DNA from 3 places in the Bacillus sp. NPDC094064 genome. Region 2 is predicted to be linked to each of the others. Evidence: riboswitches for the same ligand, from Rfam matches in the RefSeq annotation. Region 2 holds a riboswitch; each other region holds the start of a gene.

Region 1 (3,135 bases), on a different contig from region 2:
ATGCTTGAACAAACACAAGATCCAGCTAACCTCCGCGAACAAGTAACAACACCAGGTGGTTCCACAGCTGAAGGGCTCAAAACTTTATATGAATATAATTTTTCGGAGGCAATCCAACAAGCAGTTGAAGCAACAAATAAAAAAGCTAGGGGGAAATAATATGAGTTTAACAAGTTTAAAAGACTATACAACACTTCATAATGGTGTGAAAATGCCTTGGTTCGGTTTAGGCGTTTTTAAAGTAGAAGATGGTTCAGAAGTAATTGATTCTGTAAAAGCAGCTATTAAAAATGGATACCGCAGCATCGATACTGCAGCAATCTATCAAAACGAAGAAGGCGTTGGACAAGCGATTCGTGAATCAGGTGTTTCACGTGAAGAATTATTCATTACATCAAAAGTGTGGAATAGCGATCAAGGCTATGAAACAACACTTCAAGCATTTGAAACTACATTAGAAAAATTAGGTCTAGAATATTTAGATTTATATTTAGTACATTGGCCTGTAAAAGGGAAATATACTGAATCATGGAAAGCATTAGAAAAGCTTTATAAAGATGGCCGTGTTCGCGCTATCGGTGTGAGTAATTTCCACATTCATCATTTGCAAGATGTATTTGAAATCGCTGAAATTAAACCAATGGTCAACCAAGTAGAATACCACCCACGTTTAGCTCAAGAAGAATTACACACTTTCTGTAAAGAACATAACATCCAGCTTGAAGCTTGGTCACCATTAATGCAAGGACAACTACTGGATAACCCAACATTACAAGAAATTGCGACAAAATATAATAAATCAACTGCACAAATTATTTTACGTTGGGATTTACAAAATGAAGTTGTAACAATTCCTAAATCAATTAAAGAACATCGCATTATTGAAAATGCAAATATATTCGATTTTGAATTAAGTACTGATGATATGAAAGCAATTCAAGCTTTAAATGAAAATCATCGCGTTGGTCCAGATCCAGATAACTTTAACTTCTAGTAGAAAAACCACTGCCATATGCAGTGGTTTTTCTGTTAAAGAAAACTGAAAATTTAAACTATATTTCATTAGGTTGACACTTTATTATCCGAGGTGTAAGATTTTGAATTATCAAAGAAACACAAAAATTAATAAAATTTATTCGTTTACTCATTGTATCAAGAGAGGTGGAGGGACTGGCCCTTTGAAACCTCGGCAGCAGGTTCATTTTGAATACTGTGCCACTTCCTGCAAGCTTTATGCTTGAAAGATAGAATGAGGGACTTCGTTTATATACGGGTGCATAACTTGTACGTAAAAATCCCTCTTTCTCGATCTGAAAAGAGGGATTTTTTGTTTTTCATTTCCCTCATCATCATCCAAACTTATTAATTATTTAGGAGGAAAATCAAATGAAAAAGAAGTTTGTACCCGGTATTGCATCAGTTGTAGGAGTAAGTATTTTATTAACTGGTTGCGGTAGTTATAAAAACGAAGCAAGCGGAGCAAATGCAAAAGACGAGGCACCTAGTAAACAAGTTTTAAACTTATCTTCCCCTACTGAAATACGAACAATGGATACAGCTCGTGCTACAGATACTGATTCTGGCCAAGTAATGAGAAACGTATTTGAAGGTTTGTATAATCTTGGTGAAGGTAATAAACCTGTTCCTGGTGTTGCAAAATCTCATGAAGTAAGTGGCGATAAAACGAAATACACATTCCATTTACGAGATTCAAAATGGTCAAACGGCACTCCTGTTACCGCGAAAGATTTTGTCTTCGCTTGGCAAAGAGCTGTCGATCCAACAACAGCCTCTGAATATGCATTTCTATTCTTTGATATTAAAAACGCAACAAAAATTAACAACAAAGAACTTCCAGCCGAACAACTTGGTGTAAAAGCAATTGATGACCATACGTTTGAGGTAGAATTAGAGCGTCCTGTTCCGTATTTTATTAGCTTAACAGCGTTCCCAACATTTCTACCAATTAACGAGGAATTCTTTAAAGCACAAGGTGATAAGTACGCTTTAGAAGATAATACACTCTTGTACAACGGAGCTTTTACACTAAGCGATTGGAAGCACGAACAAAGCTTTAAATTCAAGAAAAACTCTACCTATTGGGATAAAGATAATGTCAAACTGGAAGAAATCAATTTTAATGTCGTAAAAGAAAAATCAACAGAAGTGAACTTATTTGAGTCCAAACAATTAGACCGTATCAAACTAACATCTGATTTCGTGGATAAATATAAAAAGGATGCTAACTTCAAAGAACGTCCGAACGTAGGCGTACAATTTTTACGTATGAATCAACAAAACAAAGTGCTACAAAACGTTTCTGCACGCCAAGCAATTGATCAAACTATTGATAGAAAATCCTTTGTAAATACATTATTAAATGATGGCTCTACACCAACCTTTGGTCTCGTACCAAAAAACTTTGCAAAAGGACCTGACGGAACAGACTTCCGCGTTGCAAACGGCGATTTAACAAAGGTTGATACAAAATCGGCACAAGAATTATGGAAAAAGGCAAAACAAGAACTTGGATCTGAAAAAATAACGTTAGAATTATTAACAAGTGATGGTGACCTTGAGAAGAAAACTGGTGAGTTCCTAAAAGGACAGCTTGAAAAGAATTTAGATGGATTAACAGTAAATATAAAACCGCAACCGCGTAAGCAACAAGTTTCACTTTTATTAAAAGGTGACTACGAAATTGGAATTGACGGTTGGAGCCCTGACTTTGCGGACCCAATTACATTCCTTGAACTATTTACAACGAACAACCCTTATAACTTAGATCACTACTCTAATAAAGAATTCGATGACACAATTGAAAAAGTAAAAACGACTTTAGCTGGTGATGAAAAAGCACGCTTTGATGCATTACTAGCATCCGAAAAAATATTATTTAAAGACTCTGTTATCGCTCCTCTTTACCAAAAAGGTGAATCTTATTTAGAACGTTCTTATGTGAAAGGAATTGTGCAAGTAGACTTTGCAGGTCAATTAAACTTCAAATGGGCAAAAATCGAAAAATAAAGTGAAACTTTAATCAGTGGGGGTTTTGTTCATCACCCACTGATTATTAGTTGAATCAATCGGGCTTTTACGGGCAGTTGATCCCCCACCTAACGTCTTTGCTTTCGC
Region 2 (3,135 bases):
TAAAATACCACCTATAATTCCAAGTGTTAGTTTGTATTCGCGGAAAGGATGGATGATTTTCTCTAGTGTAAATTCTACTTTGAAATACAAGAAACCAACGAGAGCACCGATGCAAGTAAGAGGGAGAAAGGCGATCCATTCATTGATTGAAAGGGATCCTTCCCCAAAATCAACAATAAAGGATCCACGATTATCGAGTTTACTAAGCAATAAATAAACGGAAAAACCAGCAAAAGTAGTAGTTAAATATACAATTGCTTTCTTTCTTTTAGAAAACCCGGCAATTTGTTCACCCTCATTTTCATTCGGAGCTAAATAACCGAATAATGGTGCATTAAAAATGACGCTTAAAGTAGCACCAATTCCAACTTCTGTTAGTTCGTTCATTCCCTTTAAAGCGAAGTTAAAGCGATCCCCTACCCATGTACAAAGTCCGCCGATAATTCCGACAAGTGCTGCCTCTGGACCGAGGCTAGCTCCAAATATTAAAACAATAAGCGCAGTTAAAGTAGCTTTATGTACAAAACGGTATTCAATTCTACCTGTTTTTTTATATTCCCCCATTACTTCTGGCATGAGACGTGGATATGTACCGAAGTATTTTTGTGTTAAACCAACGAGGATACCACCGATGATTGTTACACAAAGAGTGTAATAAGGGGGAGAAGAGAAAATGTTAGGTAAATATCCCCAAATAAAGTGGATTCCGATATTTAGCGTAACTAAAAATAACCAAACTGTAGCCCCTACTATAGAGCCTAAAAGAATGCCATATAGAGCGAGTATATAGTGCATGTCCTTTTTATTTGTCATGTTATACCTCCGTTATGTAAGTTGTAATAGAGAAAGGATTATATATGCTAGTGTGAAATGAATGGAATATATATAGTATCTTTGTGAGAGGTTGGCTTATTCAACATATATATTGGGATTTCATTAGAGCTTGGGTCCTATAAGTTAAACCACTTATTTAATTCTATATATTGATTGGGATTTTTTAAAGGTCTTTTTTGAATAAATATGGAATATACTTCTTTTGTTGTTTTATATGGAAATGTTGACGTTTATTTTAGAACATTCAGAAAAACAGATTGACATTAGGAAATTATTGCTATAAAATCAACGGTAATTGCATAGTCTTATCAAGAAAAGGTGGAGGGACAGGCCCGATGAAACCTTGGCAACAGCCGAATAACGGAATTGTGCCAAATCCTGCAGGTAATAGCCCTGAGAGATAAGAAAGAGATTTTAGAGCGTGTTTTCAAACTGCTTCTTTCTTATTTAGGAAAGGAGCAGTTTTTTATTTTGCATAAAAAGGAAGGAGAATGAGAGATGGGAGAATCATGGGGAAAGGGAACAATTTGTGTGCAAGGTGGCTATACGCCAAAGAATGGTGAGCCACGCGTTCTACCGCTTTATCAAAGTACAACGTATAAATACGATACGTCGGATGATTTAGCGGCATTATTTAACTTAGAGGCAGAGGGCTATATTTATACACGTATTGGGAATCCCACACTAGCTGCATTTGAACAAAAGTTATCAGATTTAGAAGGCGGTGTAGGAGCTGTTGCAACTGCCTCTGGGCAAGCGGCAATTATGCTCGCAGTTTTAAATATTTGTAGTAGTGGAGATCATCTTCTTTGTTCTTCAACAGTTTACGGGGGAACGTTTAATTTATTTGGAGTAAGTTTACGTAAGCTGGGCATTGATGTTACGTTCTTTAATCCAAATTTAACAGCTGACGAAATTGTAGCACTTGCTAACAATAAGACGAAACTCGTCTACGCAGAATCATTAGGAAATCCAGCAATGAACGTTTTGAATTTTAAAGAGTTTTCAGATGCAGCTAAAGAGTTGGAGGTACCTTTTATCGTTGATAATACATTAGCGACTCCGTATTTATGCCAAGCGTTTGAACATGGAGCAAATATTATCGTTCATTCTACGACGAAATATATTGATGGGCATGCAAGCTCTTTAGGTGGCATTGTTATTGATGGAGGAAACTTTGATTGGACAAATGGAAAATATCCTGAGCTTGTTGAACCAGATCCAAGTTATCACGGCGTAAGTTACGTTCAAAATTTTGGAGCAGCAGCTTATATTGTAAAAGCACGTGTTCAATTACTAAGAGACTACGGAAACTGTATGAGCCCATTCAATGCGTATATTAGCAATATTGGCTTAGAAACATTGCATTTACGCATGGAGCGTCATAGTGAGAATGCTCTAGCAGTTGCTAAGTGGCTTGCTAACCATGAGCGTATTGAATGGGTAAATTATCCGGGACTAGATAGTAATGAAAACTATTCATTAGCACAAAAATATTTGAAAAAAGGTGCTAGTGGTGTTTTAACTTTCGGTATTAAAGGTGGGGTAGAAGCGGCAAAAGAATTTATCGCAAATGTGAAACTAGCAACCCTCGTAACGCATGTAGCTGATGCACGAACTTGCGTTATACATCCTGCTAGTACGACGCATAGACAATTAAGTGCGGAAGATCAACGTTTGGCCGGTGTTACATCGGATTTAATTCGTTTATCGGTTGGCATAGAAGATGCTTCTGATATTATTGCCGATTTAGAAACAGCATTAATCGGAGGCAAACAACATGCCAATCATAATTGATAAAGATTTACCAGCTCGCAAAGTGTTGCAAAAAGAAAATATATTTGTGATGACGAAGGAGCGGGCAGAAACACAAGATATACGTGCCTTGAAAATTGCTATATTAAATTTAATGCCTACAAAGCAAGAAACAGAGGCGCAATTACTTCGTTTAATTGGAAATACACCGTTGCAATTAGATGTTCATTTACTCCATATGGAATCGCACCTATCTCGTAATGTTGCGCAAGAGCATTTAACAAGCTTTTATAAAACATTTCGTGATATTGAAAATGAAAAGTTTGATGGGCTCATTATTACGGGAGCGCCAGTTGAGACCCTTTCCTTTGAGGAAGTAGATTATTGGGAAGAGCTTAAACGTATTATGGAGTATTCAAAAGTGAATGTAACATCCACGCTTCATATTTGCTGGGGAGCACAAGCTGGTTTGTATCATCATTATGGTGTCCCGAAGTATCCTCTTAAGGAAAAAATGTTCGGGGTATTTGAACATGAAGTCTGTGA
Region 3 (3,135 bases), on a different contig from region 2:
TTTCATGTGTAATGAGTAAAATCGTAATTCCAATTTCTTCGTTAATCTTTAATAGCAAATCAAGGATAGAATCGGTTGTTTCTGGATCTAATGCGCTCGTTGCTTCATCACTTAATAAAACTTCAGGTTCATGTGAGAGTGCACGAGCAATCGCAACACGCTGTTTTTGACCGCCAGAAAGCTCACTTGGATATGCATCTTTTCGATTAAAAAGATCGACAATGCGTAAATACTTTTCTACTCTTTTTTCAATTTCCGCTTTTGGAATACCAGCAAGGCGTAACGGTAATGCGATATTTTCATAAACGGTAACAGTTTTAAGTAAATTGAATCCTTGAAAAATCATCCCGATTTTTTGTCTCGCTTTTGCTAGTTCTTTTGTCGATAAAGTTGTTAAGTCTTGATTGTTAACAATGATATGTCCTGTCGTTGGCTTTTCTAATAAATTTACACAGCGAATTAATGTACTTTTACCAGCGCCGCTATAGCCGATGATTCCAAATACTTCGCCTTTTGCCACTTTAAGAGAAGTTGATTTAAGAGCTTCGACATTCCCTTTTTTTGTTGAAAATACTTTGGAAATATTTTTTAATTCGATCATTATAGTCAGCTCCTACCAAGACGGTAAAACAGAACCATCAAATTTTTTCTCGATAAATTCTTTTACTTCTTTAGATTGATAAGCTTTCTTTAATTTGTTTACGACAGCATCATCTTTATTTTCAGTACGAACAACGACCCAGTTCACATACGGTGAATCTTTCCCCTCGCGGAAAATAGAGTCTTTCGCTGGACTTAATTTTGCACCTAATGCAAAGTTTGTATTGATTGCAGCTGCTTTCACTTCGCTTAGTTGTGTTGGTAATTGAGATGCCTCTAATTCAACAATTTTTAATTTTTTTGGATTTTCAATTACATCTTTCGCAGTTGCCTTTTCTGTAGCCTTTGGATCAACCTTTAAAACCCCTGCTTTTTCGAACAGTTTCAAAGCTCGAAGTTCATTCGTCGGATCGTTTGGTACAGCAATTGCGTCGCCCTCTTTTAATTCCTTTATATCTTTTAAGCTTTTAGAATATACACCCATAGGGAATGTTACTGTTGAAAATACTTCCGTTAATTTCATGTTGCGTTCGGCTTTAAATACATCTAAATACGATTTCGTTTGATAGCTATTTACATCAAGGCTTTTTTCATCTAAAGATACGTTCGGTGCTACATAATCATTAAATACTTTTACATCAATTTCGAGACCATCTTTTGCTGCAACTTCTTTTACCTTTTCAAAAATTTGTTCATGTGGTCCGCCTGTTACACCGACAGTAATCTTTTTCTCATCTAATGCCTTAACTTCTTTATCTGAGCTGGCGCTACATGCGCCTAATAATAGTACTGCTCCGCTTACAATGCTTAGTAATACTTTCTTCATCTATAATTCCCCCTTAATATACATTCCAAAATAAAAAGCACCTCTCAAAATAAGAGAGGTGCCGAATAGACAAAATAGGTTCCTCTCTTATCTTCCAAAACGAAAACTCGTTTTGCAGGAATTAGCACCTTAGCTTATACGTTATAAGCTCGGTTGCCGGGCATCATCGGGCCAGTCCCTCCGCCACTCTTGATAAGAGTATGTGTATGTAGTTTTTTAATATGGTACTAATAGTAAATCTTACAAAAAGAATTGTCAACAATATTTTCAGAATATATTTTATTTTAAGGTAATCGAAACGTTTCCTTTTTTGCGCCCTGTTTCTACGTACATATGGGCCTCTGAAATGTCTTCTAACGGATAAGTTCTATCAATAACAGGCTTTAAATTTTCTGTTTCAGTTAGTTTTTTTAGTAGAAACATATCTTCTTTACTTACCTTTGCCATCATGCCATTAACAGATACATATACACCAGTAGGCGTTAATGCTTTTTTTCCAAGGGATCTTTTATGTTTTCCAACAGCATCAAATATAATATCATAGTATTCACCCTGCTTCGTAAAATCTTCTTTCGTATAATCGATTACTTTATCAGCCCCTAAAGATTGCACTAGTTCAAAATTTGAATTGCTACAAACAGCCGTAACGGTTGCGCCGAAATATTTAGCAAGTTGTACGGCAGCTGTTCCTACGGATCCAGATGCGCCGTATATGAGCACTTTTTGCCCTCTTTTTATACGGGCCTTTCTTAGGAAGTGTAATGCCGAAGTTCCGCCAAAGGGAATAACTGCGGCTTCTTCATACGTCACATTGGTAGGTTTTAATGCTACTAATCCACTTTCATGTACACATGTATATTCTGCATAACCACCAACATTAAGCTCTGTTAATGCAAAAACTTGGTCTCCTTTTTTAAATAGAGTTACATCCGTTCCTACTTCTTCGATTTCCCCGGATAATTCTACGCCGAGTATAGGTTTTCTAGGTTTTCTGAAACCCAATATAATCCGCATAGGAACCCAAAATAAGAGGGGGCTATTAAAGCCACGTATTCTACAATCTCCAGTCGTTACACTTGTTGCGTGAATTTTAACTAATACTTCATTCTTTTTAGGTTTAGGCTTTTCTATATTTTGAAGCTGGAGAACATTAGGTGGTCCATACTTTGTGCAAATAATAGCTTTCATAATGACCTCCTGAAATTAGTTGTTTTCTTTACATCATATTTAAGTATTTCTTGAAACATGTTGTTATGAGAGGAATAAAGTTTGAGCCAATACAATTGCCAGCAGCAAAGTGATAGTCTTGATGAGGGAGGGACCTGAAATAAGTGGGCTCTCTCTTTTTTGTTAATACTTTCTTCTTAGGAAAATAGGTACAATATGAAGAGGAAGAATGTTAGAAGAGGAGAGTGCCATTTGAAAAAAAGAAAGATAGTAGTTGTCATTATAGCGTATACGGTGTTGTTAACAGCGTCTATACAGACGTATAAAAAACAACTCGATCATCCTATTATGAGTGATGTAGGTAAATTGCTTCCGACAAAAATAAAACGTGTTGAAAGTGCTACGGATGAACATTCGTTAATAAAATTAGTGCAAGATGCAAAGGTTTCAGGAGAGAAGATTTCCATTGCGGGTATGCAACATAGCCAAGGCGGACAGACGTATTATCCGAACGGTACGATGCTTGATATGAAAGGATATAA

The links. Region 2 has a riboswitch for S-adenosylmethionine ahead of ACQKNI_RS22990 (bifunctional O-acetylhomoserine aminocarboxypropyltransferase/cysteine synthase). Riboswitches for the same ligand answer to the same signal wherever they lie in the genome.
Region 1: another riboswitch for S-adenosylmethionine. It lies ahead of ACQKNI_RS24810 (peptide ABC transporter substrate-binding protein); the one in region 2 lies ahead of ACQKNI_RS22990 (bifunctional O-acetylhomoserine aminocarboxypropyltransferase/cysteine synthase).
Region 3: another riboswitch for S-adenosylmethionine. It lies ahead of ACQKNI_RS24865 (MetQ/NlpA family ABC transporter substrate-binding protein); the one in region 2 lies ahead of ACQKNI_RS22990 (bifunctional O-acetylhomoserine aminocarboxypropyltransferase/cysteine synthase).

Annotation. Positions count from the first base shown of each region.
Region 1 covers NZ_JBNNUI010000015.1:50,777-53,911, forward strand. Annotated here, with positions in the region: gene proC (pyrroline-5-carboxylate reductase) at 1-159, shown strand, start outside; gene ACQKNI_RS24805 (aldo/keto reductase) at 161-994, shown strand; SAM riboswitch class I at 1,147-1,251, shown strand; gene ACQKNI_RS24810 (peptide ABC transporter substrate-binding protein) at 1,387-3,027, shown strand.
Region 2 covers NZ_JBNNUI010000012.1:101,386-104,520, forward strand. Annotated here, with positions in the region: gene ACQKNI_RS22985 (chloride channel protein) at 1-813, opposite strand, end outside; SAM riboswitch class I at 1,137-1,241, shown strand; gene ACQKNI_RS22990 (bifunctional O-acetylhomoserine aminocarboxypropyltransferase/cysteine synthase) at 1,333-2,631, shown strand; gene metA (homoserine O-acetyltransferase MetA) at 2,615-3,135, shown strand, end outside.
Region 3 covers NZ_JBNNUI010000015.1:63,012-66,146, reverse strand. Annotated here, with positions in the region: gene ACQKNI_RS24870 (methionine ABC transporter ATP-binding protein) at 1-601, opposite strand, end outside; gene ACQKNI_RS24865 (MetQ/NlpA family ABC transporter substrate-binding protein) at 614-1,426, opposite strand; SAM riboswitch class I at 1,511-1,625, opposite strand; gene ACQKNI_RS24860 (NAD(P)-dependent alcohol dehydrogenase) at 1,706-2,614, opposite strand; gene ACQKNI_RS24855 (FAD-binding oxidoreductase) at 2,846-3,135, shown strand, end outside.